2 regions of the Methylosinus sp. LW4 genome follow, and region 2 is predicted to be linked to the other one. Evidence: riboswitches for the same ligand, from Rfam matches in the RefSeq annotation. Region 2 holds a riboswitch; the other holds the start of a gene.
What was found. Region 2 has a riboswitch for thiamine pyrophosphate ahead of METLW4_RS0118780 (FAD-dependent oxidoreductase). Riboswitches for the same ligand answer to the same signal wherever they lie in the genome.
Positions count from the first base shown of each region.

Region 1: linked by a shared signal. The riboswitch ahead of thiC (phosphomethylpyrimidine synthase ThiC) and the one ahead of METLW4_RS0118780 (FAD-dependent oxidoreductase) in region 2 are both predicted to bind thiamine pyrophosphate.

Region 1 is NZ_KB900626.1:2,108,738-2,123,966, reverse strand. Features, by position in the region: gene METLW4_RS0110685 (hypothetical protein) at 137-448, shown strand; gene METLW4_RS0110680 (Mrp/NBP35 family ATP-binding protein) at 574-1,665, shown strand; gene METLW4_RS0110675 (OmpP1/FadL family transporter) at 1,769-3,094, opposite strand; TPP riboswitch at 3,327-3,427, shown strand; gene thiC (phosphomethylpyrimidine synthase ThiC) at 3,500-5,332, shown strand; gene METLW4_RS0110660 (hypothetical protein) at 5,544-5,786, shown strand; gene mog (molybdopterin adenylyltransferase) at 6,112-6,654, shown strand; gene dapB (4-hydroxy-tetrahydrodipicolinate reductase) at 6,764-7,579, shown strand; gene METLW4_RS0110645 (2,3-bisphosphoglycerate-dependent phosphoglycerate mutase) at 7,619-8,239, shown strand; gene METLW4_RS0110640 (alpha-ketoglutarate-dependent dioxygenase AlkB family protein) at 8,272-8,895, shown strand; gene METLW4_RS0110635 (cytochrome c-554) at 9,061-9,459, shown strand; gene cysG (siroheme synthase CysG) at 9,565-10,971, shown strand; gene METLW4_RS0110625 (TonB-dependent receptor) at 10,976-12,982, opposite strand; gene recQ (DNA helicase RecQ) at 13,539-15,229, opposite strand, start outside.
Region 2 is NZ_KB900626.1:3,768,950-3,784,178, reverse strand. Features, by position in the region: gene METLW4_RS0118840 (Eco57I restriction-modification methylase domain-containing protein) at 1-412, shown strand, start outside; gene METLW4_RS0118835 (Uma2 family endonuclease) at 452-1,069, shown strand; gene METLW4_RS0118830 (DUF983 domain-containing protein) at 1,074-1,445, shown strand; gene METLW4_RS0118825 (PQQ-dependent catabolism-associated CXXCW motif protein) at 1,455-2,009, opposite strand; gene METLW4_RS0118820 (substrate-binding domain-containing protein) at 2,006-2,902, opposite strand; gene METLW4_RS0118815 (c-type cytochrome, methanol metabolism-related) at 2,965-3,444, opposite strand; gene xoxF5 (lanthanide-dependent methanol dehydrogenase XoxF5) at 3,579-5,411, opposite strand; gene METLW4_RS0118805 (quinoprotein relay system zinc metallohydrolase 2) at 5,725-6,648, shown strand; gene METLW4_RS0118800 (quinoprotein dehydrogenase-associated SoxYZ-like carrier) at 6,789-7,550, shown strand; gene METLW4_RS0118795 (thiamine phosphate synthase) at 7,516-8,163, opposite strand; gene METLW4_RS0118790 (thiazole synthase) at 8,160-8,960, opposite strand; gene thiS (sulfur carrier protein ThiS) at 8,969-9,118, opposite strand; gene METLW4_RS0118780 (FAD-dependent oxidoreductase) at 9,087-10,148, opposite strand; TPP riboswitch at 10,176-10,319, opposite strand; gene METLW4_RS0118775 (hypothetical protein) at 10,365-10,553, opposite strand; gene METLW4_RS0118770 (BolA family protein) at 10,759-11,046, opposite strand; gene METLW4_RS0118765 (J domain-containing protein) at 11,152-11,760, shown strand; gene cobS (cobaltochelatase subunit CobS) at 11,827-12,825, shown strand; gene trmD (tRNA (guanosine(37)-N1)-methyltransferase TrmD) at 12,938-13,684, opposite strand; gene METLW4_RS0118750 (DUF4160 domain-containing protein) at 13,794-14,033, shown strand; gene METLW4_RS0118745 (DUF2442 domain-containing protein) at 14,005-14,262, shown strand; gene rimM (ribosome maturation factor RimM) at 14,269-14,802, opposite strand; gene rpsP (30S ribosomal protein S16) at 14,951-15,229, opposite strand, start outside.

The DNA.
Region 1 (15,229 bases), 1.7 Mb from region 2:
CTTTCGATGTTCCGTCACAGCATGGTCCGCGCTCACGGCGCGGGCGATGCGTCGCTCTCGGGCTCGGCAGGGTTGATAATTCGTCGCCACGCGCAAGTTCGTTACGGTCGTTAACCGTCAGCGAAAGGCGCAGCCCATGTCCGAGACGCTCATCAATCTCATCATCCAGCTCTTTGCCGGCGCGGCCGGCGGCTCCGGCGTCGCCAAGGCCAATAAGAATCTCGATCTCGGCCCGATCGCCAACGCCATCATCGGCGCGCTCGGCGGCGCGGGCGGCGGCTCCATCCTCACCTCGCTCATTCCGGCGCTCGCGGGGGCGGCGGGCAATGGCGGATTCGATATCGCCGTTTTCGCCGGCCAGCTCGTCGGCGGCGGCGTGTCGGGCGCGATCGTCACCGCCATCGTCGGCCTCATCCGCAACGCTCTCGTTCAGAAGCAGCGGGCGTGACGCGCCAGCGCGCGGACCTGTAGACGCATCGGCCGAATATCGGCATACCGATTGCGTAGAACGCTTCCAAAAGACGCCCTCCTCGTGAGGGCGTCGGATGCGGGTTCGTGCGAAAGGCGAAGACAGTGGCCGATGAAGCATCAGTCTTGAAAGCGCTGGAGAGCGTCGCCGGGCCGGGCGGCAAATCGATTGTCGCGGCCGGCCTCGTCAGCGGAGTCAATGTGTCGGGGGCCAAGGCCTTCGTCTCGCTCACCGGCGATCCGGCGCGGGCCAAGGAGCTCGAGGTTCTGCGCGTCGCCGTCGAGGGCGCCGTGAAGACCGTGCCGGGGATAGAGTCGGCGATCGTGACGCTGACCGCCGAGCGGGCGCCGGCGCCCGCCGCGCCGCCGCCGGGACAGGCGCCGCAGCGCAAGACCATCGCCGCGATCGAGAAGATCAAATATATCGTCGCGGTTTCCTCGGGCAAAGGCGGCGTCGGGAAATCGACAACCTCCGCCAATCTGGCGCTCGGCCTCGCGGCGCAAGGCTGGCGCGTCGGCCTGCTCGACGCCGATATCTACGGCCCATCGGCTCCGCGGCTGTTCGGCCTCAAGGGCCAGCCGGAGGTCGTCGGCAATAAGATGATCCCACTCGAGGCCTATGGGCTCAAGATCATGTCCATCGGCTTTCTGGTCGAGGAGGACGTGCCCATGGTCTGGCGCGGCCCGATGGTGGCTCAGGCGCTGGGGCAGATGCTCGGCGAGGTCGCCTGGGGCGAATTGGACGCGCTCGTCGTCGACATGCCGCCCGGCACGGGCGACGCCCAGCTGACCATGGCGCAGCAGGTTCCGCTCGCCGGCGCGGTCGTCGTGTCGACGCCGCAGGATCTGGCGCTGATCGACGCGCGCCGCGGCGTGGCGATGTTCCAGAAGGTCTCGACGCCCATTCTCGGCATTATCGAGAATATGAGCTATTTCCTCTGCCCGCATTGCGGCGGCCGCACCGACATCTTCTCCCATGGCGGCGCGCGGAAGGACGCTGAGGCGTTGGGCGTGCCCTTCCTCGGCGAGGTGCCGCTCGATCTCGCCATTCGCCAGACCTCGGACGCCGGCACGCCGGTCGTCGCCTCCGCGCCGGAAGGCCCGCATGCGGCGATCTACAAGGAGCTCGCCGCCAAGGTGAAGACTCTGCTGGAGACGCAGTCGCTCCGCGCCCCGCCGAAGATCGTCATCGGCTGAAACATGCGAAAAGGCCGCGGCCGCCGTCTGGCGGGCCGCGGCCTTTTGCTTTTTCTCGTGGGCCGGTCAGGCGCGCTCGGCTCTCGCCGCCGCCGACCAGTCTTCAGAGATGGGTCGGGATGAAAGAATCGTCGCCGAGGTCGAATTTGTAGTTCCAGCCGATCGAGACCTCGGTTCCGCGCAGCCAGAGATTGACATTGGCGGCCGGATTATAGGCGCCGAAAGGCGTCGCCGGCGTCTGCGGCAGCGCTTCGCGCCCGCGGACGCTGTTCTTGAAGCCATAGACGAAGGCGACATCGATCGTCGAGTTCTTGGTGATGGCGTAGCTCACGCCCGCGCTCGCGTGATGCGCATTGATGATCGGCGCCAGTATGTTCAGCGTCACGCTGTTCGTCGGTATCGGATTGGTCGCGTAATGATAACCGAGGCGTAGGGCGAGGCTGGGCTGGACGCGCCATTCGACGCCGAAGGACGCCGAATCCGTGTCTTTCCAGCCGAAGCCCGGGCCGTTCGACGAGCCGAGCGTGCGATAGAGGACCGGGAAGCTCGGATTGCTCACCGAGGAGACGCCCGAATAGAAAATATGGCGCCAGTCGGCCATGACCGTCAGGTCAGGGGTGAGGTCATAGGCGACGCCGGCGGTGATCGAGGCGGGAATGTCGAAGCGGCCGCCATCGGCGAAAAGCCCGGAATATTTGGCGAAGCGCGTCATGAACATGGGCGTCGACGCGGCGGCGCCGATGCGGAACTGATCGGTCACGCGCCATTGCATGCCGAAGCGGACGCCGCCGCCGAAGGACCAGTCATAACCATTGTCCGAGAGGCGATACATGTCGGACGAATAGGGCGAGAAGGTCTTCAGGCCCTGTATGTTGATCGTCTGCACGGCGATCGTCGGCGCTATGCCGATCGCCAGCGAGCCGAATTTTTGCGCATAGGCGAAGCTGGTGAAGGACTGCTCCAGATTGACGCCGGCGTAGCCGCCGCCGAACGGGCCGCCGAGCGGCGGGTGATAATGGCCGAAATCGAAAGAGGTGGCGATGCCGCCATTGCCGTAGGACGCCGTGCCCCAGGACGAATTGGCGTCGAGCGGCGAAACATATCCGCTGTTCGGCACCGGAAAGATCGGACGGCCGCTGCGAATATCGCCGGGCGCCACGACTTTGGGCAGCCCGTCGGTCGAGTAGCCGCGCTCCGGCATGAGGGCGGTGATGCCCACTTGCATCTGGCGCTCGAGATCGACAATGCCGGCCGGATTGACCGAGATCGCCATGGAATCGCGCGAATCGGCGACGCCGGCGCCGCCCAGCGCCTTCTGACGCGGGCCATAGCCGATCAGAAAATAGCCGTCCGCCGCCAGCGACGGAGCCGTCATCGAGACCGTGAGCGCAGCCGCCGAGGCCAGATTACGCCAGGAATATCCGTTCATTATCTATCGCCCCGCCCCAGATTTCGGTCGCCGTTCACACGCCATTTAGAAGCACTCGGCAATCCGGCGGCGTTCTCATCACACGACTCACTATTGTCCGAGACCCTAGCAGAGCGCTCGCCCCGCGACAGCGCCGTCGCCCGGATTTCCGTGAATAATTCGAGGCCTGTCACGTTTTTGCCACAGCGCGTGATTGCCGGCTTGCCGCGATCCGAGGCCGCGGGTAGAATCGGAGCATGGCGAGGGGCGCCTCTCCGAGAGGAGCGGCTGAGAAGCACCCATCGAACCTGATCCGGGTAATGCCGGCGCGAGGGAAGGCCAGCAGGACGCGACGCCCGATTTTTCGGGACGGCGCGCCCGACTTCATCGCCCGCCGCCCATCCTCAGAACCAATGGAGCGCGACGATGAACGTGCAGGACAAGCGCCCGACGACGCCCCAGAGCGTGACCACCGGACCGATCGGCGCCTCGCGCAAGCTCTATTTCGCGCCGCGTGGCCGCGAGGATATTCGCGTTCCCGTCCGCGAGATCGCGCTTCATCCCTCCGCCGGCGACGCGCCTCTGCGCGTCTATGACCCGTCCGGCCCCTATAGCTGCGCCGATTTCACGCCCGATCTCGCGGCCGGCCTGCCGGCGGCGCGGCGCTGGCTGGAGAGCCGCGCCGGGCTCGAGGCCTATGACGGTCGCGCAGTGAAGCCGGAGGACAATGGCTTCGTCGGCGAGGATCGGCTGGTCCCACCCTGTCCCGCGCCGCGCGCCATTCGCCGCGCCGCCGGCTCGGCGCCGGCGACGCAGCTTGAATTCGCGCGCGCCGGAATCGTCACCGAGGAGATGATCTATGTCGCGCATCGCGAGAATCTCTGCCGCGAGCGCGCCTTCGCGCAGGCGGCGGAACGGATAGAGGCGGGGGAGGGCTTCGGCGCCGCTGTCCCGGCTTTCGTGACGCCGGAATTCGTGCGCGAGGAAATCGCCCGCGGGCGCGCCATCATCCCCGCCAACATCAATCATCCAGAAGCCGAGCCGATGATCATCGGCCGCAATTTCCTGGTGAAGGTCAACGCCAATATCGGCAATTCGGCCATTACCTCCTCTGTGGCGGAGGAGGTGGAGAAGATGGTGTGGGCGATCCGCTGGGGCGCCGATACGGTGATGGATCTCTCCACCGGCCGCAATATCCATAACATCCGCGACTGGATCATCCGCAACTCGCCCGTGCCGATCGGCACAGTGCCGATCTATCAGGCGCTGGAGAAGGTCGGCGGCGACGCCACCAAGCTGGATTGGGAAGTGTTCAAGGACACGCTGATCGAGCAGGCGGAGCAGGGCGTCGATTATTTCACCATTCACGCCGGCGTGCGCCTCGCCCATGTGCCGCTCACGGCGGATCGCGTCACCGGCATCGTCTCGCGCGGCGGTTCCATCATGGCGCGCTGGTGCCTGTCACGTCATTCGGAGAGCTTCCTCTATGAGCGCTTCGACGAGATTTGCGACATCATGCGCCGCTATGACGTCTCCTTCTCGCTCGGCGACGGTTTGCGTCCGGGCTGCATCGCCGACGCCAATGACGCAGCGCAATTCGCCGAGCTGGAGACGCTGGGCGAATTGACCAAGATCGCCTGGGACAAGGGTTGCCAGGTGATGATCGAAGGCCCCGGCCATGTGCCGATGCACAAGATCAAAGTGAATATGGAAAAGCAGCTGCGCGATTGCGGCGAGGCGCCTTTCTACACGCTCGGGCCGCTCGTCACCGACATAGCGCCCGGCTATGATCACATCACTTCCGCCATCGGCGCCGCGATGATCGGCTGGTTCGGCACGGCGATGCTCTGCTATGTCACGCCGAAAGAGCATCTCGGCCTGCCCGATCGCGAGGATGTGAAGACCGGCGTCATCACTTATCGCATCGCAGCGCATGCGGCCGATCTCGCCAAGGGCCATCCGGCGGCGCAGGAGCGCGACAACGCCATGAGCCGGGCGCGTTTCGATTTCCGTTGGGAGGATCAGTTCGACATCGGCCTCGATCCCGATACGGCGCGCCGCTATCACGACGAGACGCTGCCCAAGGAGGCGCATAAGGTCGCGCATTTCTGCTCCATGTGCGGGCCGAAATTCTGCTCCATGCAGATCACGCGCGATCTGCGAGAGGAGGCGGCGGCCATCGCCGAGCGGGAGAAGGGCTTCGCCGAAAAGAGCGCGGAATTTTTGGAAAAGGGCGCGCAGATCTACGTCGCCGAATGAGGCGCGCGACGGCGGTTTTCGTCGGAAAATGCGGGCGGGAGCTTTTTCTGCGTTGCAGCGAAGGCTTTCTCCGCATCGTCTTCGGCGCGACACCGAAATGTCAATTACATTGACAGCCGCAGCGAAAACAGCCTATTTCCCCCGCGGGACGATGCGCCCTGTAACAAAATAAGGGACAAATGCTCCCACGTCCAAAAGAGGGAAACGGCAAATGAACATTCGCGCCATTGTGACGGCCGCTGCTCTGTCGCTCGGCATGGTCGGCCCGGTTTTCGCCGGTTGCGACACCAAGGATGAAGACAAGCAGGGCGTCTGCGTCGACAAGTGCTACTTCGAATTTCTTTCGATCAAGAATCGCTTCTCCTCGACCCCGGCGTCGATCGAGAAGGCCAAGTCCGACAAGGACGCCTGCTATCAGAAGTGCGGCTGCGAGCCGGCCTCTGTGAAGGAGTAATCCTTATCGGATCGACGCGAGCCGGGCGGGAGCAAAGCTCGCCTCGAGGCTCGTGACGCCGCCGGGCGCGCGATATATCGCGCGCCCAGGAGGCCTCGGAATGGGCCTCTGAGAGACGATCTCGCGCGCTGTGCTCGAATTCCATACAGTCGCCGTGTTGCTAAAATTGCGCTCGATGCGCCGACGCTGCGGATAACGCTCTCTCGCTCAGAAGAGGCGACGCCGCTCCACCATCATTCTTCACTTCCGATTCGAGGATGCTTCGTCGTCGCGATGGACGGAGCTTTCGGTTGTCTCGCGCCTTGGACCCGCTATTGTGCGGCGCATGACTGAGAGACAGCAAGCCGTCATCGGCGTCGTCACCGCCTCCGACCGCGCCAGCGCAGGCGTCTATGAGGACATCAGCGGACCGGCCATCGCCGCCTATTTCGAGAAGGTGCTGACCACGCCCTTCCGCATAGAGCGGCGCCTCATCCCCGATGGCTTCGAGAGCGTGCGCGACACGCTCATCGATCTCGCCGACAATATCGGCTGCGATCTCGTCGTCACCACTGGCGGCACGGGGCCGTCGCCGCGCGATCTGACGCCGGAGGCGACGCTCGCCGCCGCGCCGCGCGAATTGCCCGGCTTCGGCGAGCTGATGCGCAAAGTGTCGCTGGCGCAGACGCCGACGGCGATATTGTCGCGGCAATTGGCCGCGCATCGCGGCAAATGCCTCGTCATCAACCTGCCCGGAAAGCCGGCCGCAATCGAGCTCTGCCTCGACGCGGTGATGCCGGCCGTGCCCTATTGTCTCGATCTCATCGGAGCGGCCTATATAGAGACCGATCCGGCGCGCGTCGCCGCCTTCCGCCCGAAAGGCAAATAGCCGCCCGATCGGGTGGGGCGTCTCCCCTTCTCATTCGCGCATCGGGGCTGTATAGACTGGCCGCCGGCTCGAGTGAGGCCGCGCGAATTTCGAATGGGGGCGAAGCGTCATGAGCGATGTGCGGCTGGTCATCGTCGGCGCCGCCGGCCGCATGGGCCGGATGCTCATCGCCGCCGCCGGCGAGACGAAAGGCGTCGCTCTGACCGGCGCGCTCGTATCGTCCAATTCCCTCGTCCTCGGAGAGGACGCCGGCCTGCTGGTCGGGCGCCCCGCCAATGGGGTGCGCCTTTCCGCCGATGTGGCGGCCGCGCTGGCGACGGCCGATGTGGCCATTGATTTTTCGACGCCCGCGACGACGGTGGCGCTGGCCCGGCTCGCTGCGGCGGCGGGAGTCGCCCATGTCATCGGAACCACCGGATTTTCGGGCGAGGACCTCGTCGCTCTCGCCGCAGCGGCCGAGCGCGTTCCCGTGGTGCGCTCCGGCAATATGAGCCTCGGCGTCAATCTTCTCGCCGTTCTGGTGGAGCGCGCCGCAAAGGCGCTCGGCTCCGCCTGGGACATAGAGATCGTCGAGATGCACCACCGCATGAAGGTGGACGCGCCCTCGGGCACGGCGCTCCTTTTGGGCGAGGCGGCGGCGCAGGGGCGGGAGATCGCGCTCGCCGAGCATAGCGCCCGCGCCCGCGACGGCCTCACCGGCGCGCGGCGGGAGGGCGACATAGGCTTCGCCTCGCTGCGCGGCGGCACGGTGGTGGGCGAGCATTCGGTTATTTTCGCCGGGGCGGGCGAGCGCATAGAGCTCGCGCATCGCGCCGAGGATCGCGGAATTTTCGCGCGCGGCGCGATCGCCGCAGCAGTTTGGACGCGAGGCCGGCCGGCCGGCCTCTATTCTATGGCCGATGTGCTCGGCCTCGCCGGCGCCTGATCGCGCGCCGCATCGTTCGATTCGAGGGACATAGCCCGCATGGACCGTATTCTCGTCCTCCTCCGCCATGGCGAAAGCGAGTGGAACGCCAAAAACCTCTTCACGGGCTGGAAGAATCCTGACCTGTCGCCCAAAGGGATCGAGGAGGCGCGGCGAGCCGGGCGGGAGCTCAAGCGCATCGATCTGCGCTTCAACATCGGCTTCACCTCGCTGCTGCTGCGCGCGCAGCACACGCTCGATCTCACCTTTCATGAGCTCGGGCAGAGAGATGTGCCCGTCATCCGCAGCCGCGCGCTCAATGAGCGGCATTACGGCGACCTCTCCGGCCTCAACAAGGACGAGGCGCGCCAGCAATGGGGCGAGGAGCAGGTGCGGCTGTGGCGGCGCTCCTATGACGTCGCGCCGCCCGGCGGCGAGAGCCTCAAGGATACGGTGGCGCGCGTGCTGCCCTTCTATTGCCAGGAGATTCTGCCGCGCGCCATGCGAGGCGAGCGTGTGCTGGTCGCCGCCCATGGCAATTCGCTGCGCGCTCTGGCCATGGTGCTCGACCGGCTGACGCCCGAATCGGTGTCCTCGCTCGAGATCGCCACCGGCGTGCCGATCGTCTACCGGCTCAATTCCGATTCGACCGTCGCGACCAAGGAAGTGCTCGACCGCTGACGCGCGGCCGCTCCGCGCCGGATGGAGCGATCATGTCTGAAATAGAGCCGGGCGTTCGCCTCTATCGCGGCTATTTCGACGAGGCCGCGCAGCTCGCTCTGCTGCGCGAGCTGGAGCGGATCGTCGCCGGCGCGCCCTGGTTCACGCCCACCATGCCGCGCAGCGGGCAGCCCTTCTCCGTGCGCATGACCAATTGCGGGCCGCTCGGCTGGCTCAGCGATCAGGCGCGTGGCTATCGCTATGAGGCGCGCCATCCGCAGACCGGCGAGCCCTGGCCGCCCATGCCGCAAATGCTGCTCGACGCCTGGGCGGCGCTGGCCGGGCATCCGCAGCCGCCGCAGGCCTGCCTGGTGAATTACTATGGGCGCGACGCCAAGATGGGCGCGCATCAGGACCGCGACGAAGCGGATTTTTCGGCGCCGATTCTTTCCGTTTCTCTCGGCGCCGATTGCCGTTTTCGTCTCGGCGGCGTGAAGCGCTCCGATTCGTCGCGGGCCTTCGTTCTGTCTTCGGGCGATGTGCTGACGCTGGGCGGGCCGGCGCGGCTGCGCTTCCATGGCGTCGATCGGCTGCTGCCGGAGCTCGCGCCGAAGCTCGCGTCGCCATTATTCGCCGAGGGCGGGCGCATCAATTTGACGTTGCGCCGCGTTACCTAACGATATTTCAGGCCCCGTTCAGGCGGGGGAGCATATTGTCACCAATAGCGCTCCGATATAGTTTCCCGGCCGCGGGATGAACGATCGGCGCTGGCGTCACGCCCGGGCCGGCAAAACCAAGATAGTCGGTTCCCAGGGGACGACGCTTCGAGGAAAGGAACGAGGATGAAATCTGTGACCAGACTGGCGCTCGCTGCGGGCGTCGTTTTCACCGCCATGGCCGGCCAGGCGATCGCCGCCGGCGATCCCGCGGCGGGCGAGAAGGTCTTCAACAAGTGCAAGGCCTGCCATCAGGTCGGCGAGACGGCGAAGAACGCCGTGGCTCCCGAGCTCAACGGCATCAACGGCCGCAAGGCCGCCTCGGTCGAGGGCTACACCTATTCCGACGCGCTGAAGGGCGCCGGCATCACCTGGGACGAGGCCGCCTTCAAGGAATTCGTCAAGAATCCGAAGGCCAAGGTCGCCGGCACCAAGATGGTGTTCCCGGGCCTGCCGTCCGAGGCGGACCAGGACAATGTCTGGGCCTATCTCAGCCAGTTCGGCGCCGACGGCAAGAAGAAGTAGTCCGAGCCTCTCGTTCGGTTGGCGAAAGCGGCCCTCGCGGGCCGCTTTTTCTTTTGCAGGATAGGGGCTAAATGCCCTCGTGACAGTCATGGAGAGAGAGCCGAGTTGACGCGCAAGCCAGACGAAGTCCCTGCCGAGCTAATGCAGGAGCTCGCGACCCTGCCGGTGTTCTATGCGCTGGAGGGCCGGCGCGTGGTCGTCGCGGGCGGCTCCGATGGCGCGGCTTGGAAGGCGGATCTCGCCGCCGCGGCCGGCGCGCAGGTCGATGTCTTCGCGGCGTCTCCCTCGCCGCGCCTCCAGGCCGTCGCCGCGGCGCGCGCGCGCCTCACCCTGCATGAGCGCGGCTGGCGAGCGGACGACCTCGCCGGGGCGGCCATGGCGCTCGCCGTCATCGAGGACGATTCCGAGGCGCAGACCTTTCGCGACGCCGCGAAAGCGCAGGGCGTTCCCGTCAATCTCACCGACCGGCCGGCGCTCAGCGATTTTCTGATGGGCGCCATCGTCAATCGCTCGCCGCTGGTCATCGGCGTCTCCACCAGCGGCGCGGCGCCGGCCTTCGCCCAGGCCGTGCGCGCCCGCGTCGAGACGCTGATTCCGTCGAGCTTCTCCGCCTGGACCAGAGCGGCGCGCGCCTGGCGTCCGCGCGTGATGGCCTCCGGCCTCGATTTTTTCGCGCGCCGCGATTTCTGGCGCCGGTTCACCCGCGAAGCTTTTGCACGCGTCGAGCATGCGCCGCAGGACGGCGATCTCGACGCGCTGCTCGAGGAGACGCGTCGCGCTGATGAAACGTCCGCGCGCGGTCGCGTCACTCTGGTCGGCGCCGGGCCGGGCGACCCGGAACTGCTGACGCTGAAAGGCCTGCGCGCGCTCGTCGGCGCCGATGTCGTTCTCTTCGACGATCTGGTGCCCGCCGCCGTGCTCGATCTCGCGCGGCGCGAGGCGGTGCGCATCAATGTCGGCAAGCGCGGCTATGCGCCTTCGGTGAAGCAGGAGGAGATCACCGCTCTTCTGGTGAAGCTCGCCAAGGAGGGCAAGAATGTCGTGCGCCTCAAGGGCGGCGATCCGATGATCTTCGGCCGCGCCAATGAGGAAATCGGCGCCATTCGCGCCGCCGGCCTCGAGGCGGAGATCGTGCCCGGCGTGACGGCGGCGCTGGCGGCGGCGGCGGCGCTCGAGGTCTCGCTCACCAATCGCGACACGGCGCGCCGCGTGCAATTCGTCACCGCGCATACGAGCGACGGCAAATTCCCCGAGGACATAGATTGGCGCGCGCTCGCCGACCGCCGCGCGACCACGGCGGTCTATATGGGCAATCGCACGCTTCCCGCTCTGTCGAAGCGCCTGCTCGAGGAGGGCATGGACCCTGCGACCCCGGCCTTTCTCGTCGAGCGCGCCAGCACGCCGCAGCAGCGCATCATCGCGGGCTCGATCGGCGATCTGCCGCAGCGCGTCGCGCAGGAGACGCTCGAAGGGCCGTGCCTCGTGCTGATCGGCGCGACGCTGCGCGGCTGAGCGTTCAATATTTGAACGACACCGTCGCCGAGATCGAGCGCGGCTCGCCGCGAAAGAGCGCGCCGCCGGACGTGAAATTCGGTCGATCGGTGAGATTGCTGGCGCTCACGTCGAGCTTCCAATGCTCGTCGAAACGATAGCCGAGCGAGGCGCCGAGCATTTGCTGCGGCGCGAGGGTGAAGCCATAGACATTGGGCAGCGTCGCCTCCGCCGCGCTGGCGTAATAATAGCTCGCGCCCAGTTCCAATCCGCGCAGGAAATCCCATTCCGGCTTGTAGTCGAGGCTGACGCTGAAGACGCGGCGCGGCGCGCCGAGGAGATCGCTGCCCGCTTGCGAGGGGACGTTGGAATCCTTTGCGACGACGGCGTGCAGAAAAGTGGCGGCGCCGCTCGCGTTCAATCCGGGAAGAATTTCGGCGGAGAGATGAAATTCGACGCCATGGCTGTGCTGGCGTCCTGTGACGAGGGCGTAGAAGCCGCCCGGATCAGCGGGATCGGCGATGGCGACATGATCGCGCGTCACATCGAAAAGGCCCACTTCGAAGCGCGCTTTATAGTCTGGAAAGCGCCGCTCGAAGCCGACCTCATATTGTGTGTCCTGTTGCGGCGGCGGCGCGTCGCCGCCGCGCACGCGCACGGAAATATTGGGAATGAGCGAGCGCCCGAAGGCGGCAAAGAAATGCGTCTCGTCGTCCGGCCGATACAATAGGCCGGCGCGCGGGCTGAAATAGCCGCGGATTCCCTTGCCGATCGTGGAGGACGATGTTCCAGAGAGCGCGCCGAGAGGATCGAAGACGGTCTCGCGCTGCGCCAGCAGATCATAGCGGCCGCCGAAGAGAATGCGCCATTGCGGCGAGAGATCGATGAGATCCTGCGCATAGACGGAGCGGCTCCAGGCGCGCGCCGCGCCATTGGCCCATTGCGCGCCGAAAAAATCGACGCCGACCGGATAGATCGGCGCGCCTATGTCGATGTTCGGCAGCGTGTCGCGCGCGAATTTTTCGTCATGGCCGAAGAAATAGTCCCAATGCTCGAGCCCGAGAAAAACGCTGTGGCCGATATCGCCGGTCGAGAAGCGTCCGTTCAGCCGCAGCTGCGCGTCGAAGCTTCGCGACGCCTGATGCGTCCGCACCGGGCGGCCGAGCGTCACCGAATGGAGGCCGTCATAGCCCCAGCCCTGAAACCAGCCGTATTGGTTGCCGTTCAGCGAATAATCGACGACCGATGTGAGCGACCAGTCGGCGCCGAAGGCGTGCTCATAGGTGAAGGTGAAATCCGCCGCATTCGGCGTCTCATGCTCATAGACCGGCGCGCCTGCGTAGAAGGAGCGCGGCGCATGTAGAAAGATCGGCGCGGCCGGCGCGCCGTCGCGATAGACGAGGCGCGATGCGCTATATTCGGCGCGCAATGTCGCCTTGTCGCCATTGTCGAGGATGAGCGTTCCCGTCGGCGCGAGGAGGAATCCGCGCGAGCGCACATAATCGACGAAGCTGCCGACGCTCTGCGCGAAGCCGGTCATGCGGAACAGCAGCGTCTGCGCGTCGTTCAGCGGCGCGTTCACATCGAAGGTCGTGCGATAGACGTCATAGGCGCCGATCGTCGCCGTTCCGCGCGCGAAAGTCTCTGTCGTCGGCGCCTTGCGTATGTAGTTCGCCGAGCCGCCATAGCCGCCGAGCGCCTTGCCGAACAGCATGGCGGAAGGGCCTTTGTAGAATTCGACGTGATCGACCGTCGAAAGATTGACCTCCTGCGAGGTGAAGCCATGCGCGGCGCCGTCGAACAAAGTGAGCCCGCCGGGAAAGCCGCGCATCACAAAGCCCGGCGAATAGCCAGAATCGGAGACCGACGCATTGACGAAGACGCCGGCGACATCCTTGCCGAGACTCTTCGCCTTCGGCGCGTCGTCCTTCTCCTTTTTTTCTCCCGGCCGCATCTGCGCGACGCCGACTCTCGCTTCCTCCGTCGCCTCCTCGCAAAGAGCGGGCGCAGGCAGAGCGAAGACAGAGATCATCGCTATGTCGCGGAGGCTTCGACGTAGACGATAGGAAGAAAGCGCGCTGGACTGCGCGTCTCGTCTCTCGCTCCGAGCAAGCAAAAACAAGGGATCTACGCTCGTCGGGCGACGCTCTGCGCGCGTCGTCCGAGAATATGCGTCAGGATGAAGCCTCACATGAACCTCACGGCGAAACGCGCCGCGGAACAGAGCAGAACTCGCTCCGGCGCAGCATGCCGCTCTCTTATAACGCACTCTCTTTCGACTGCAATCGAACGACAAAATTCATCGGCGAATCTTTCACCAACCTGTCGTGTTACTTTCGCGAGACATTTCTGAAAACGCATGCGCGGTCGAATGCGCTTTGCGCGCCGCGCGCTTTTAGAGTGTTTTCGAGCGAAGCGGGGACCGGTTCGCGTAAGGAAAACATGATGGAACAAGGGAAACTAGAGTCATTCCGCTTCGATCTGAGCCGGAACGACTCTCGACGCGGATGATGGCGAAGCTCTCCGTCATAGGCGTCGAAGATGACGGAGGTGGTTCCGCGCCTGTCGCCGTCGCCGAGAGCGCCGGCTCAGCGCAGCGCGTCGGACAGCGCCTCGAGGAAAGCGTCGCCATATTGCGCGAGCTTGTGCTCGCCGACGCCTTGCACGCGGCGCATTTCGTCGAGCGTCGCCGGGCGGCGCGACGCCATCTCGATCAGCGTGCGATCGGGGAACACCATATAGGCGGGCAGGCCGGCGTCGCGCGCCAGCTCCAGGCGCTTTTTCTTCAGCGCCGCCAGCACGCGCTCCTCCTGATCGTCCAGCGGCGCGCCGCGCGGCGCCTCGCCGCGCTTGCCGCGCGGCGCCTTCGCGGTCAGCGGATCGCGGCGCAGCGAAATCTGCGCGCGGCCGAAGAGAATATCCTCGCCCTTTTGCGTCAGGCGAAAGCCGCCATGTTCCGTGCTCGCCAGAGCGCGCGCCGCGAAGAGCTGCCGCAGGATCGCGCTCCAATCCTGCTTGGAGCGATCCTTGCCGACGCCGAAGGTCTTGATGGATTCGTGGCCGTTGCGGCGCACCGCCTCGCTGGCCTCGCCGATGAGAATATCGGCGAGATAGCCGGCGCCGAAGCGCTGCCCCGTCCGCATGGCGGCGGAGAGCGCCTTTTGCGCATCCACCGTGCCGTCATAGACATGCACCTGGCCGAGACAGACGTCGCAGCGTCCGCAAGGCGGGCTCTCCTCGTCGAAATAGGCGAGCAAGGTCTGGCGTCGGCAGGAGGGCGTCTCGCACAGCATGGCGAGCGCGGAGAAGCGATCGTGCTCTATGCGCTTGCGCTCATCGGGCACGTCTTTCTGATCGATCTGCCGGCGGCGGAAGGCCATGTCGTCGAGGCCGTAGAGCGTGAGCGTGTCGGCCGGCAGACCGTCGCGGCCGGCGCGGCCGATCTCCTGATAATAGGCCTCGACGCTCGACGGCATGTCGGCGTGCGCGACGAAACGAACGTCCGGCTTGTTGACGCCCATGCCGAAGGCGATCGTCGCGACGGCGATGATTCCGTCCTCTTGCAGGAAGCGATCCTGATTGCGATTGCGCAGCGTCTGCTCGAGCCCGGCGTGATAGGCGATGGCCTCATGGCCCTGCTCGGCGAAATAGGCGGCGAGCTTTTCTGTGCCGTCGCGCGAGGAGCAATAGACGATGCCGCTCTCGCCGCGGTGCTTGTCCAAAAAGCGTTGCAGCTGGCGGCGCGGACTGTCCTTGGCCGCGAAATTGAGCGCCAGATTGGGCCGGTCGAAGCTGTGCAGAAAGACATGCGGATTGGTCTTGAACAAGCGCTGAGCGATATCGGCGCGCGTCGCCTTGTCGGCGGTGGCGGTGAGGCCGACGACCTGCGCGCCGAGCGTCGCCGCCGTCGCGCCGAGCTCGCGATATTCCGGGCGGAAATCATGGCCCCATTCGGAGACGCAATGCGCCTCGTCTATGGCGAGGCGGGCCGCGCCGGCGCGTTGCAGCTCGGCGATGAGGCCGGGCATCACCAGCCGCTCCGGCGAGACGAACAAGAGCCGCAATTCGCCGGTGCGAATGCCGCGGCGCGCCTCGTCATTCTCGGCGGCGTCGTTCATGGAGTTGAGCGTCGCCGCCGGCACGCCATAGGCGCGCATCTGCCGCACCTGATCGCGCATCAGCGCGATGAGCGGAGAGACGACGACTGTGAGCTTGCCGTCGACGAGGGCGGGCAGCTGGTAGCACATGGATTTGCCGCTGCCCGTCGGCATGATGGCGA
Region 2 (15,229 bases):
TTCGCAAGGGCCGAAATTCGCGCTCGACGAAAGCGGCGGCCTCATCGACGCGACCTGCTTCTGCCTGCCTTGCGCCGATCTCGCTCTGCTCGCCTTTCTCAATTCGCGGCTCTGCTGGTTCGTGCTGCATGCCGTGTCCAATCCGCTGCGCGGCGGCAAATGGCGGCTGCGGCTGAAGGCGCAATATTTGGAGCCGCTGCCGCTGCCCGACCTCGCCTCCCCAGTCGCGGAACGGCTCGTGGCGCTGGCGCGCGCCAATTGCGTCGCCGCAGCCGAGCCCGACGCGGCCGGGCGCCGCGCCGCCGAGATCGAGGGCCGGGAGAAAGAGATCGATGCGTTGATCTACGATCTCTTCGGCCTGTCGGCGGCGGAGGCGGAATTGCTGGAGGCCTCGCTCGCCGGGCAATATTGAAAGGCGAAATCCCGCCCGGATTGCGCTATATTGCGTTGCATGAACCCGCATCTGCGCCCGATCGGCCTTCCGCTCGAGACTCAGGCCGCCGAGGGACTCCCCCGGCGCTGCTGGAGCGTGGCGGAAATCGAGGAAATGCTCCGCGCCGGCATCATCGATGACGACGAGCGGTTCGAGCTGATCGGCGGGGAGGTCGTGCCGATGTCGCCCAAGGGGGCCAGACACGAATGGGTGAAGATCGCGGTCAATCGTTTCTTGCAGCGCGCGGCTCCGCCGCATTTGGAAGTCGCCCAGGAAACCACGCTGCGCCTCGACGCGCGCACTTTCGTCGAGCCGGATTTCTGCGTTTTTCCGCGCGATCTGCCGCTCGCCGCCCTCGATGGGCCGGCGGTTCTGCTGGCGATCGAGATCGCCGATTCGAGCCTCGCCTATGACAAGGGCCGCAAGATCGGCGTCTATGCGGCGTTCGGCGTGCGCGAGGTCTGGGTCGTCGACGCCGTTCGGGCCGTGACCTTCATCCATCGCCGGCTGGGCGCGGCCGGCTATGGCGAGATCGTCGAGCTCGCCGGCGCCGCGCGCCTCGAGCCCATGCTCGCGCCCGAGCTCGCCTTCAGCCTCGCCGAGCTCGGCGTGACGCCCGGGGCGGAAAAGCAGTGATCCCATGACGCCGATGACGATCGCCCGACCCTCGACGACCACTGCGCTGCTGCGCGGCTTTTTGCGCAAATGCCCGCGCTGCGGGACCGGCGCGCTCTTCGACGGCTATCTGAAACGCGCCGACGCCTGCCCGCATTGCGCGGAGAGCTTCATCGGCGTCGACGCCGACGATGGCCCTGCCTGGCTCACCATCGGCGTCGTCGCCCATATCATCGTTCCGCTGCTGATCTTTCTGGAGACGCGCGCAACGCTGTCCTATGGCGCGGAGGCGGCGCTGGTGCTGTCCGCGACCATCGTCTCGACGCTGCTGCTGCTGCCTCTCTGCAAGGGCTTTTTCATCGCGGCGGTGTGGTCGCTGTCGAAGAAGACGGACTGACCGGCCAGTTCAGCGCTCGTCGCGCGGCTCGGGCTCGCGGGGCTCCAGAGGATGGCCGGCGGCGGCCCAGCCATCCGTTCCCTGCGAAAACCAGGACACGTTGGAATAGCCGAGCGCCAAGGCGCGCTTGGCGGCGTTCCAAGACATCCAGCAATTGGCGAGGCAGTAGAAAACCAGCGGATGGCTCTTGTCCCGAGCGCTCGCGCGCGCGAGGCCGTTTTCGAAATAGCGGAGCGAGGCCTCCGGCAATTCGCCATAGCCGGTCTCGGGAAGCCAGACGCTGCCCGGAATGTCGAAACGCGGCTTGTCGCGCCAGACGGCGTCGGGCGGCAGGCCGGCGGGCCTCGGCGGGCGCGGCAGGACGTCGACGAAGGCGGCGGACTTGTCGCGCCATAGGGCGAAGGCCTGCTCCGCGTCGATCACGCGCGCGCCGCGCAGAGTGGCGGGCACGGCGGCGCGAAAATCAGAGAGGCGATAGCCCTCCGGCTCGGAAACGGTCTCGGCGACGGCGGGCGCCGAGACGAGAAAGACAAGGCCGAGCGCGAGGCCGAGCCAGCGCGTCATGGCGTGGACGCGGTGGGCGCCGGCGCGATCGGCGCGTCGGATTCGTCGATCAGCGGCACGCCGAAATCGGCGAGCAATCGGTCGATCTCGCCCTGATTTTGCGCGATGAGCCGATTGAGCTCGCGCTTCCACTCCTGATCGGAATGGCGAACCCCCATGGCGATGCGGAAGCTCATGCGCGCGCCCTTGTCCCCGGTGAGCAGGGCCAGCTTCAGCCGACCCCCGGACTTTTTCGCATGATAGCCGGCGAAAGGCCCCCAGAGAATAGCGACGTCGATCGCGCCATTCTCGAGATCATGGATCATATCGGCGCCGGGCGCATCGACGCGCGTGTCGACGACCAGCGGATAGGGCTTCACCGCCGCGAGCAGCCGATAGCGGGCCAGGAGATTGCCCGGCGGCGTGTTGGCGACGAGGCCGATGCGCTTGTTCTGCGCGAGGCGCGGATCGGCGAGCGAGGTCAGCCCCTCGAGATCGGAGCCGGCGCGATAGACCGCCGCATAGGAGGTCCGATAATAGGGGTTGGTGGGCTGAACGAGATCGTCGCCCTGCGGCATTCCCATCACCACATCGCACAAATGCGCATTGAGCGTGTTGCGGATGAAGCCGGTCGCGCCCGGATAATAGGAATAGGCGATATCCTTGCCGAGCTTCTTGGCCAGAAGCTCTGCGAGCTTGTTCTCGAAGCCTTCTCCGGCGCTGTTGGAGAAGGGAAGATTGCTGGGATCGGCGCAGACGCGCAGAACCTTGGGGTCGATCAGCTCGATCGAGCCGCGCGCGTCGTCGACGCCCCCTTGGGGACGGGCGACGAGGCCCGGCGATTGCGCATGCGCCGGGGCCGTCGCGAGCAGGCCCGCGACGGCGACCAGGGAAAAAGCGAGACGACGCGACATGACGAGCCCTCGGCCGGTTCCGCCGCCAGCCGGCGTGCGAAGCCTCGACTGACGCGCGATCACTATTTGGCGCTCATGCACTTCGCTTCGGCCTCGGCGAAAGCCGGGGGCTTCTCCGCCTTCTTCTCCGGGCGGCCACGGCCGACCGCCTCGGTCGAGCGGGCGCGGAGATAGATATAGAGGTCGTCGATATAGCACATGGCGTTCTTGTTCTCGGCGAAAGCCGGCATGACGCTGTCATTGCCCGCCTGCTTGTTCTCGCGACCGCCGACGACGATGCCGTAGAACTCCTCGTAATTGAAGTTCTTGACCGAATTCTTCAGCGCCGGCGCATAGGTCGAGCCTTCGGCGTTGGGGCCGTGGCAGACGTGGCATTCGGCGTGATAGCGGCGATAGCCGGAGAAGGTGTACCAATCGACCGTGCCGTCCGCCTGCACCTTATAGGTCGGCTTGCCCTGCGCGTCGAACCACTTGCCGTCCACTTCCTTGACAGCAGTCGGGTCTCCCGGCGCTTCGGCGCGCGCGGTCGTTCCAACACCCATGAAGACGCTCAGGGCAAGGGCCCCGACGAGCGGCAGTCTCATTACTCCATCCTCCAGCAGTTTCCATCCACACAAACAACGCGCTCGGCGCGCGCCAGGAGCGTACGCCGAGCGCTGATCTTTTTATTGGCCTATCAGTTCGCCGGAGCGACGATCGGCAGAGCGTAGTCGGGCAGCGAGAAGACGGTCAGCACGCCGCCGAGAGCGGTGTAGTCGGACAGCGCCTTATAGCCGCCGACCGCGCCGAGGCCTTCATTGCTCTTGGACAGGCCGGCCGCGAGACCGATGCCGGCCCAACCGCCGACGCCGGACAGAACCGCGACATACTGCTTGCCCTTGTGCTCATAGGTGATCACGTTGCCGATGATGCCCGACGGAGTCTTGTACTTGTAGAGCTCCTTGCCGGTCTTGACGTCGACGGCCTTCAGATAGCCCTCGAGCGTGCCGTAGAAGGCGAGACCGCCGGCCGTGGTGACCGTGCCGGACCAGACCGAGAACTGCTCCTTGTTGGACCAGACGATCTTGCCGACGCGGGCGTCCCAAGCGATGAAATTGCCCATGTGGCTTTCGCCGGGCGGCGGGAACATTTCCAGCGTCGCGCCGACATAGGGCTGACCCGCGGTGTAGCTGACGCGGAAAGGCTCATAGTCCATGCAGACGTGGTTGGTCGGCACATAGAACAGGCCGGTGTCCGGGTTGAAGGACGCGGGCTGCATGTCCTTGGAGCCGAGAGCCGCCGGGCAGACGCCCTTGGTGTTGACGTCCTCGCCGTTCTGCTGCGTCGAATATTTCGAGACGACGAGCGGACGGCCATAGGTCGGCGAGTTCTTGTCCTGATCGACCTTGGACGCCCAGTTGACGGCCGGGTCATACTTCTCGGCGACGAGCAGCTCGCCGGTGACGCGATCGAGCGTGTAGCCGAAGCCGTTACGATCGAAGTGCACGGCGGTCTTGCGCGGCTGACCATTGATGGTCTGATCGGCGAGGATCACCTCGTTGATGCCGTCATAGTCCCACTCGTCATGGGGGGTCATCTGATAGACCCATTTGGCGACGCCGGTGTTGAGATCGCGCGCCCACAGGGTCATGGACCAGCGATTGTCGCCCGGACGCTGCGACGGGTTCCAGGTGGAGGGGTTGCCGGAGCCGTAGTAGATGAGGTTCAGCTCGGGATCATAGGAATACCAGCCCCAGGTGGTGCCGCCGCCGATCTGCCACTGATCGCCTTCCCAGGTCTTCAGAGACGAATCCTTGCCGACCGGCTTGCCGAGGAAGGTGGTCTTCTCGGGGTCGAGCAGCACCTCGGAGTCCGGGCCTTCCGAATAGCCGCGCCACGCGAGGCTGCCGTCCTTGATGTTATAAGCGGTGATGCTGCCGCGCACGCCGAACTCGCCGCCGGCGATGCCGACGAGGACCTTGTCCTTGAAGACGTGCGGAGCGGCGGTCGAAGTGGCGCCCTTGGACGGATCGCCGTTCTTCACCGACCAGACGAGCTTGCCGGTCTTGGCGTCGAGAGCGACGAGGGTGGTGTCGGCCTGGGCCAGGAAGATCTTGCCGTCGCCATAGGCGAGGCCGCGATTCACCGTGTCGCAGCACATGACCGGAACGACGCTCGGATCCTGCTTGGGCTCATACTTCCAGAGGATCTTGCCTTCGTTGTTGAGATCGAGGGCGTAGACGATGTTGGGGAACGGCGTATGAAGATACATCACGTCGCCGAGAACGAGCGGCGCGCCTTCGTGGCCGCGCAGCACGCCGGTCGAGAAGCTCCAAGCGGGAGCCAGCTTGCCGACGTTCTCGGTGGTGATCTGCTTCAGCTTGGAATGACGCAGATTGGCGTAGTCGCCCGTCGGCGAAACCCAATCCTTCGGATTCTTCTGGAGATCGAGCAGCTCGTCGGCGCTCGCCACGCCGGCCCCGAGCAGCGCGAGGATCCCCACCGAAGTCGACAACAACAGCTTATGCATGAGCTTTTCCTCCTGACGACATCACCGTGCAAAAGGCCCGGCCACGCCGCCGACATCGCGCCTTTCCGACGCCCTAGGCTTTGGGAAGCCGTTTCCCCGTTTTTTTGCCACGGCGATCAGGCGGAAACGCCGCGCCCGCAGCCCCGCCCGAACCTCCGTCGAGATGCTCTCCGGTTCCCGGCCGGAAAGCCTCTTTTAGGTCGGAAACGGCGGGATAATATGTCGCACAGAATTGAAGCGCAATCCCCAAATCCCATTCCCGAGTTTCCTGATTTCGCGCGTGAAACTGGCGAAAAACGAGGCTGAAAAACCAATGCTGCAACGCACTATTCTAGCGCTCGCCATCACATGTCTCTGCCTCGTCGCGAGCGGCGCGAAAAGCTTCGAGCTGACGGAGATCGCGCCCGGAGTATTCGTTCATCAGGGGGTGACCGCCTTGATGTCCCGCGACAACGCTGGCGGCATCGCCAATCTCGGCGCCATTGTCGGCGCGGAGGCGGTCGCCGTCATCGACACGGGCGGCAGCCGCGCGGAGGGCGAGGCCTTCCTCGCTGCATTGCAGCAGCGCACGACCAAGCCGATCCGCTATGTCATCGACACCCATGTCCATCCCGATCATATTTTCGGGAATATTGCCTTTCGAGACACGGGAGCGGTCTTCGTCGGGCACAAGAATCTCGCCCGCGCCATGGCGACGCGCGGCCCGCATTATCTCTCGTCTTTCCGCGAGGCGATGGGCGCCCTGCTCGACGGTGTGATTCTGGTTCCGCCGACCCTCGCCGTCGAGCGCGAGACGATTCTCGATCTCGGGGGCCGCGCGATCACGCTGAGAGCCTGGCGCACCGCCCATAGCGATTCCGATCTCACCGTGCTCGACCCGCAGAGCGGCACGCTCTTTACCGGCGATCTCTTGTTTCTGCAGCATGTGCCGATCGTCGACGGAAGCCTCTTGGGCTTTCTGTCCGTCATAGAGGAATTGCGAAAGATCGAGGCGGTCCGAGTCGTGCCGGGCCATGGGCCGGCGGTCGCTCCCTGGCCGCAGGCGCTGGAGGCGCAAAAGGCCTATTTCGACCATCTCACGCGCGATTTGCGCGCCGACATCGCCAAAGGCGAGACACTCGCGCGCGCGGTCACGACCGCCGGCCGCAGCGAAAAGCCCAATTGGCTGCTGTTCGAGGATTATCACACGCGCAACGCCACGGCCGGCTTCGCCGAGCTGGAATGGGAGGCCCCTTGAGCCGGCCGCGCTCACAGCGCTATGCTTCGACAGATACCGGAGGAAGGCAGATGAGCCCTTGGACCGCGAGCCTTCAGGCCCGCAAATCGCCGAATGAGAGCGAGCCCCGCGGCTCACGGTCCCTCCCGCGCTCCCTCGCAATGGTGGCGGCGCTCTGCCTTTCGGCCGGCGCGGCGCTGGCCCAGGAGCAGAAGATCGATCCCTGGCCGGGCCTCGTCACCGATATTTTCCACGATCACGCGATCACGTCGCATGAGGGCGTGGTGGCCCTGGAGGCGCCGAAGCGGGCCGAGGACGCCGCCATCGTGCCGATGACCATCTCGCTGCTCGAGCCCGGCCTGCGCGCGGCGACGCTGGTCATCGACGAGAATCCCATGCCCATGGCGGCGGCCTTCTCCTTCGGCGAGGGCGCCGGCGTCACGAAGATCGAGACGCGCGTGCGCGTGAACTCGTACACCAATGTGCATGTCGTCGGCCAAACGAACGACGGCGCGCTGCATTCGGTGGTGAAATTCGTGAAGGCCTCGGGCGGCTGCTCGGCTCCGGCGATCAAGGATCAGGACGAGGCCTCCGCCAATCTCGGCAAAATGAAATATCGGGAATTCGCCAGCGAGAATCCCACGCTGCGCGAGGCGCAGATCATGATTCGCCATCCCAATAATTCGGGATTGCAGATGGACCCGCTCACCCGAGCCTATATTCCGGCTCATTATGTCGACAAGGTGGAAGTGCGTCAGGGCGATGCGCTGATCTTCTCCATGGAGGGCGGAATTTCCCTGTCCGAGGATCCGAGCTTTCGCTTCGCCTACAAGCCCAATGGCGCCAAGGTGATGCGCGTCGAGGCGCGCGACAATCAGGGCAATGTGTTCAAAGGGGAGTGGCCGATCGGCGGGGCGTCGTGAGACGCTTTTCGTCCGTCGCCTCCACCCACTCGCGGGCGCGCGCTTCCGGCTCCGCGGCGCGCAATATATCGGTGACGACGCAGGCGCTGTCCGCCCCCGCCGCCAGCGCCGCGCGGGCGCGCTCCGGCGTCAGCCCGCCGATGGCGACCAGCGGAATCGCGCCGATGCGGCGTTTCCAGACGCCGATCTTCTCGAGCCCCTGCGGGGCGAAGGCCATTTGCTTCAGCAAGGTGGGATAGATCGGCCCCAGCGCGACATAATCGGGAGCGAGCGCCAACGCCCGCTCCAGCTCCGCCTCGTCATGCGTGCTGACGCCGAGCCTTATCCCATGGGCGCGGATCGCGGCGATATCGGCCGTGTCGAGATCGCTCTGGCCGAGATGCACGAAATCGCAGGAAAGCTCGATGGCGAGCCGCCAATAATCATTGACGACGAGCTGCGCGCCATGGGCGGCGCAAAGGTCGCGAGCGCGGGCGATCTCCGCGCGCAGCGCCGCCTCCTCACGATCCTTGACGCGCAATTGCACGAGCCGCACGCCGCAAGGCAGCAGCCGCGGCAGCCAATCGGCGGAATCGACGATGAGATAAAACGGGTCGAGCAAAATCGCGCTCATGCCTCGAATCCATCGCCGAAGGCGCGGCCGAGCACGGGCGTCGAGGGCGACGCCATGTCGCGCGGCTCCATCAGGCCGGAGAGATAGGCCGCCCGGCCCGCCTCTATGGCGAGCGAAAAGGCCCGCGCCATGGCCACCGGATCGCCGGCGCGCGCCACCGCCGTGTTGAGCAGAGCGGCGTCGAAGCCGAGCTCCATGACCGCCGCCGCCTGCGAGGGCGCGCCGAGGCCGGCGTCCACGATGAGCGGCGTATCGGGAAAATGCGCGCGCAACGCCCGGAGTCCGAAGAGATTGTTGATCCCGCGGCCGGAGCCGATCGGCGCCGCCCAGGGCATCAGCACGCGGCAGCCGGCGTCCAGCAGCCGCTCCGCGACGACGAGATCCTCTGTCGTATAGGGAAAGACGCAAAAGCCGTCGTCGCTGAGGATGCGCGCCGCCTCCACCAGGCCGAAGACGTCCGGCTGCAGCGTGTCCTCCTCGCCGATGACCTCGAGCTTGATCCAATTGGTTCCGAACAGCTCGCGCGCCATTTGGGCAGTGGCGACGGCCTCCTTGGCCGTGCGGCAGCCGGCTGTGTTGGGCAGCACGCGCACGCCCAATTCGCGAATGAGCCGCCAAAAGCTCTCGCCCGCGCGCGAGCCTCCCGCCTCCCGCCGCAGCGAGACGGTGACGATCTCCGCCCCCGCGGCGCGGATCGCCTCGGCGAGTATCGCCGGCGAAGGATAGCGCGCCGTGCCGAGCAGGAAGCGGGAGGATAGTCTCGCATCATAGACGACGAGGTCGTCGGGCTTGCTCATCCGAATATTCACCCTCCCTGCCGCGGCGTGACGATCTCGATCGTATCGTCCTCGACCAGCAGCGTCTCGCCGCGATCCTTGCTGCGCACGAATTCCTGATTCACCGCCGTGGCGATGGTCTGCTCGCTAAAGCCCAATTCCTCGATGAGGCGCTCCAATGTCGGCGCCTCGACCTCGAGCGTCTGCCCATTCACCCTGATTCGCATTCATGACCTCCGGGAAGATCTCGCCCGTGAAGAGGAAGCGCGCGACACGGCGCGCCAGCGCCGGCGCCAGCAAAAATCCATGCCGATAGAGCCCGTTGATAGAGAGCGTCCGGCCCTGGCGCGAAATGCGCGGCAGATTGTCCGGGAACGCGGGGCGCACATCCGAGCCCGTCTCGACGATCTCCGCCTCGGCGAAAGCGGGATGAATGGCGAAGGCCGAATTGACCAGCTCGACGATGGAGCGCGCGGTGACGCGGGAGCGCTCCTCATTCTCGATCATCGTCGCGCCGACCATGAACACGCCCTGCCCGCGCGGCACCACATAGACCGGATGGCGCGGATGCAGCATGCGGACGGGACGGGACAATTCGATCTCCTCGCTGCGCAGCACGAGCATCTCGCCCTTGACGCCGCGCAGCTCCGCCAGCTCGCCGCGCGCGGCGAAGCCGCGGCAATCGACGATCCAATCCGCCCGCGGGACAGAATCGGCGCAGAGCCGGATGCGGACATTGTCCATTGTCTGCAAACGTTCGAACAGCGCCGCCATCGCTGCGCGCGGCTCGAGATGCGCCTCCTGCGGAAAATGGAGCCCGGCCGAGAATCGCCCGGCGAGCGCCGGCTCCAGCGCCGCGAGGCCATCGGCGTCCAGCCGCTCGAAACAGCGGGTGCGGCGGGAGAATTCGGTCAGCTCGGCGCGGTCGCGCGGCGGCGCGACGACGAGGCTGCCCGCGATTTTCGCGACGGGAATGTCCTTGGTCCAGAAGGCGAGCGCCTCCTCGCCGAGCGTCGCGACGATGGGCTCGGCGCTCTCCAATTCGCACCAGGGCGCGATCATGCCACCGGCGAAATGCGAGCAGCCGCGGCCCGGCCCCGCCGCTCTCTCCACCAGCTCGACCTCGGCGCCGAAGGACGCGCCGGCGCGAGCGATCTCGAAAGCCGCGGTCAGGCCGGCGACGCCGGCGCCGATCACGCCGATCAGCATCGATGCGGCCCGATAGGGCCGAGGAATATCAGGAACATGCGGCCTCCCTACGCCAGCGCGAACTGGATCAGGTTCGAAGGGTCGCCGAGCCGCTGTCTCCAGCCATCCGGCCTCTCAGCCTCTTGCCGCGCGCCGCAGCGCGCAGGCGGCGAGGCTCCCCTGGGCGAAACCGAGATTCGCGCAGGAGGGGCCGCGCGTCAAGCGGAGCCGAGAGACCTAACGCCGCGGCGCATGATAGGTCATCTCATTGGTCAGCCGCCAGGATGCGCCGTCGAAAATGAGCTTCGCCACGTCGCGGCCAGAGGCGCGGCCGCCGCTCTCATAGGAGATCAGCAGGCTGCAGCCATGCTGCTCGGCGCGAAGAAAGCGATAGAGCGGCAGCGGGGGAACGCTGGCGATATCCACCGACGGGCTCCCCCTTTTCCGCCATGGCGGCGCCGAGGGCCGCCAACGCTCCCCTCGGCAGATCAGCCTTGCGCTCGAACCGCCGGTCTCCCACATTTCCGCATGCGTCGGACGCTGCGGCGCCGGCCATCGTCGCGAATGCGACAGCGCAGCCGGACACGGCCACGGCGAACCCCATCGCGAGGCGAGGCGCGCCCAACGCCCCTTACTCCTGCGGCGCGCGCGCCGTGATCGCCAGCGCGTGGACGCGGGTCGCCAGCTCCTCGGCGAGCAGCGTGTTCACGATGCGATGGCGCTCCACCAGCTTCTTGCCGGCGAAAGCCTCGCTCACCACCTCTATGCGAAAATGGCTCTCGCCGTCCTGATGATGGCCGCCGTGCCCGGCGTGCTTGTCGGACTCGTCGATCACCTTCAAGGTGACGGGCGCGAGCCCTTCGGTCAGCTTCGAACGGATGCGGGCCTGGACGGCGCCGATATTGCCTTGCTCGGCCATAGTGGAATCCTCCTCGTCGCCCCACTCCAAGCAAAATTCCCGCCGATCGAAATTGGCGACGGGTTCCGCTTGCAGCCTGCGGCCAGTCTACCATAATGCAGCGCCATGGATTTGAATTCGCCCCTCTTCGATCGTATCCGCGTGAAGCCCGAGCAGAGGCAGGAGCGCCGCGAGACTCGTTTTCGCTGCGACGCGCCCGGCTGCGAGGCCGAGGGGGCCCATCGCGCGCCCATGGGACGGCTGCGCGAGGGGCAATATTTCTGCTTCTGCTTGGAGCACGTGCGAGAATATAATAATTCATACAATTACTTCAACGGAATGAGCGACGAGGACGTCGCCCGCTATCTGAAGGACGACGCCACCACCGGCCATCGCCCCACCTGGTCCATGGGCGTGAAGCGCGGCCAGGCCTCCTTTCGCGAGGACCCGCTGCGGCCCGAGAATTTCGCCGATCCCATGGGCCTCTACCGGCAGCGGGCGCATCGCGCCCGGCCGCAGGCGGAGGCGAGCCCGCGCTATTCGGCGGTGACGATCAAGGCGCTGAATGCGCTCGGATTGGATGAGACCGCCGGTGCGGAGGCGATAAAGACGCGCTATAAGGAGCTCGTCAAACGTCACCATCCCGACGCCAATGGCGGAGATCGCTCCTGCGAGGAAAGACTGCGGGAGATCATTCACGCATATAAGACGTTGCGGGCCGCCAAGCTCGTTTGAACAAGCGTTTGACCAGGCCTTGCCGGCGCGAATGTCGCGAGCGCGCGTCGGCGAAACGGAGGATCAATGTCAACCCCAAGCGACAAAGCGGCCGGGTCCGCGCCCCTGCCGGACCTCAAAGTCTCCGTGCGCCAGCTGTTCGGCATCGACTCCGATCTCGAGGTTCCCGCCTATTCCGAGCGGACCGAGCATGTCCCGGACAAGGATCCCGACTATCTCTTCGACCGCGAGACGACGCTCGCCATTCTCGCCGGTTTCGCCCGCAACCGCCGCGTCATGGTCACGGGCTATCACGGCACCGGCAAATCGACGCATATCGAGCAGGTGGCCGCGCGGCTCAACTGGCCTTGCGTGCGCGTCAATCTCGACAGCCATGTCTCGCGCATCGATCTCGTCGGCAAGGACGCGATCGTGCTGAAGGACGGCAAGCAGGTGACGGAGTTCCGCGACGGCATTCTGCCCTGGGCGCTCCAGCACAATATCGCGCTGTGCTTCGACGAATATGACGCCGGCCGCCCGGATGTGATGTTCGTCATTCAGCGCGTGCTGGAAGTCTCCGGCCGGCTGACGCTGCTCGATCAGAACCGCGTCATTCGTCCGCACCCCGCCTTCCGCCTCTTCGCCACCGCCAACACGGTCGGCCTCGGCGACACATCCGGCCTCTATCACGGCACGCAGCAGATCAATCAGGGCCAGATGGACCGCTGGTCCATCGTTTCGACGCTCAATTATCTGCCGCATGACGCCGAGACCAATATCGTGCTCGCCAAGGTGAAGAGCTTCAACGCGACCAAGGAAGGCCGCGACGCCATCAACAAGATGGTGCGCGTCGCCGACCTCTCGCGCAACGCCTTCATGTCCGGCGATCTCTCCACGGTGATGAGCCCGCGCACGGTCATCACCTGGGCGGAGAATTCCGAGATATTCGGCGATGTCGGCTTCGCCTTCCGGCTCACCTTCCTGAACAAATGCGACGAGCTCGAGCGTCCGCTCGTCGCCGAGTTCTACCAGCGCTGCTTCGGCAAGGAATTGCCCGAGAGCGCGGTGAATGTGGTGATGTCGTAAGCCTTTGAGCGCAGCCTCACCCTCCCCTTCAGGGGGAGGGTCGGCCGGCGATAGCCGGACGGAGTGGGGTGCAACCGCCGAGACTCGGGGAATCACCCCCACCCGAGCGCTTTCAGCGCTCGACCTCCCCCCTCGAGGGGGAGGTGGACGCGCCCTTTTCGGCGCGCGTCTCTCTCTCCCGATCGTTCAACAAATCCGGCCGCCGCGCGCGCGTCAGCTCGAGCGCGCGCTCATGGCGCCATTTCGCGATCTTGGCGTGATCGCCGCAGAGCAGAATGTCGGGAATGGCGCGGCCCTCGAAATCGCGCGGCCGCGTATATTGCGGATATTCGAGCAGACCGGACTCGAAGCTCTCCTCCTCGCCCGAGGCCGATTCGCCCATTATGCCCGGCAATAGCCGCACGCAGGCGTCGACGAGCGCCATGGCCGCGATCTCGCCGCCCGAGAGCACATAATCGCCGATCGAGACCTCCTCCAGCGCGCGCGCTTCGATGATGCGCTCGTCCACGCCCTCGAAGCGTCCGCAGAGGATGACGGCGCCCTCGCCTTCGACCAGCGCGCGCACGCGGCTCTGCGTGAGCGGCGCGCCGCGCGGACTCATCACGAGGCGCGGTCGCGCATCGCCCTGGGGCGCGGCGGCGTCGATCGCCGCGGCGAGAACATCGGCGCGCATCACCATGCCGGGACCGCCGCCGGCGGGCGTGTCATCGACGGCGCGATGACGGCCGAGCCCATGCTCGCGAATATTGCGCGCCTCGAGCGACCAGAGCCCGCGCGCAAGCCCGTCGCCCGCGAGCGACAGGCCGAGCGGGCCGGGGAACATTTCCGGGAAGAGTGTAAGGATCGTCGCGCGCCACATGGGGCGGGTTATGGCATGGAGGCGCGGGGCGGGAAAGGCGGCGCGCTTTCGCCTCCGATAGTTACGAGCTAGAGTTTCGTTCGCGTGCGCACCGCCGCGAGAGGCCGATATGTCGCCGACGCTGTTTCGCCAAAGAGGATACCGCTTCTATTTCTTCTCACGTGAAGAGCCGAGAGCGCATGTTCATGTCTACCATCCAGACGGCGAAGCCAAGTTTTGGATGGAGCCGGAAATCGAGGTCGCGCGCAATCAAGGGCTGTCGGCTCAGGCCTTGCTGGAGATCGAGATCATGATCCGAGACCATGAAAAGGAGATCAGAGATGCCTGGCGTCGACACTTCCCCGGTTGAAGTCTCGGGTGTGACGAAGCTCGGCGTCTGGCTGCGGCTGGACGATGAGCAGCTCTTCATGCCTTTCGACCAGTTTCCGTGGTTCCGCACAGCCGCGGTCTCGCAGATATTCGAGGTGGAACGGCTAAATCCGCATCATCTCTATTGGCCGGAGCTGGATGTCGATCTGCATGTCGACTCCATTCGCCACCCCGAAAATTTTCCGCTCGTGGCGCAGCCGCCGCGATAAGGGCGGCTATCCCTCTTCCCTTGAGGGCCCATCGCCTTCTATCTCGAGCGGCGGCTCCACCACCACGCGGCCGCCGGCCACATCGACGATGGGGACCACGGCCTTGGTGAAGGGGAAGAGCAGCGTCTCGCCGCCGGCGGGCGGGCGCACTTCCAACAGATCGCTCGCGCCGAAATTGCGCACGGCGATCACCACGCCGAGCGTCTCGCCGGCGCGCGTCTCGGCGCGCAGACCTTCGAGATCGGCGAGATAGAATTCGTCTTCCTCCGGCTCCGGCAGCGCCGCGCGCGGAAGATAGAGCTCGACGCCGGTGAGTGCCGCCGCCGCCTCGCGGTCGCGCACGCCCTCGAGACGCGCGACGAACATGTCCTTGCCCAGAGGCCGCAGCGAAGCGATGACGAAACGGCGCGCGCCGCCGGCGTCGAACAAGGGACCGTAGGTCGAGATCGCCGAAGGATCGGCGGTGAAGCTCTGCAGGCGGATTTCGCCGCGCACGCCATGGGCGGCGCCGAGCCGGCCGAGCAGGACGGCGTTCTTCATGCGCGGACGAGAGCGAGCCTGAAGGCTCGCGGTCCAAGACACGCAGAGGACCGCGAGCCTTCAGGCTCGCATCGCCGCACGAGCGAAGCGCTCCAGAGGCCGCCGCGCGGCCCCAGGTCGCTTCGTTTCGCTCGCAAGGACGGCGTCATCAGGCCGAGGCGGCCTCGGCGGCGGCGGCCGCAGCGGCGGCGCGCTCCTGCGCCTTCTTCTTCGGCTGAGCCTTCTGCGGATTGCTGCGCGCCTCGCGCTTGCCGACGCCGACGCTCTCGAGCAGGCGGGCGACGCGATCGGTCGCCTGCGCGCCCTTGGCGATCCACTCCTTCGCCTTCTCGGCGTCGAGCACGAGACGATCGGCGGCGTCCTTCGGCTTCAGCGGATCGAAAGTGCCGAGACGCTCGATGAAGCGGCCATCGCGGGGCGAGCGCGA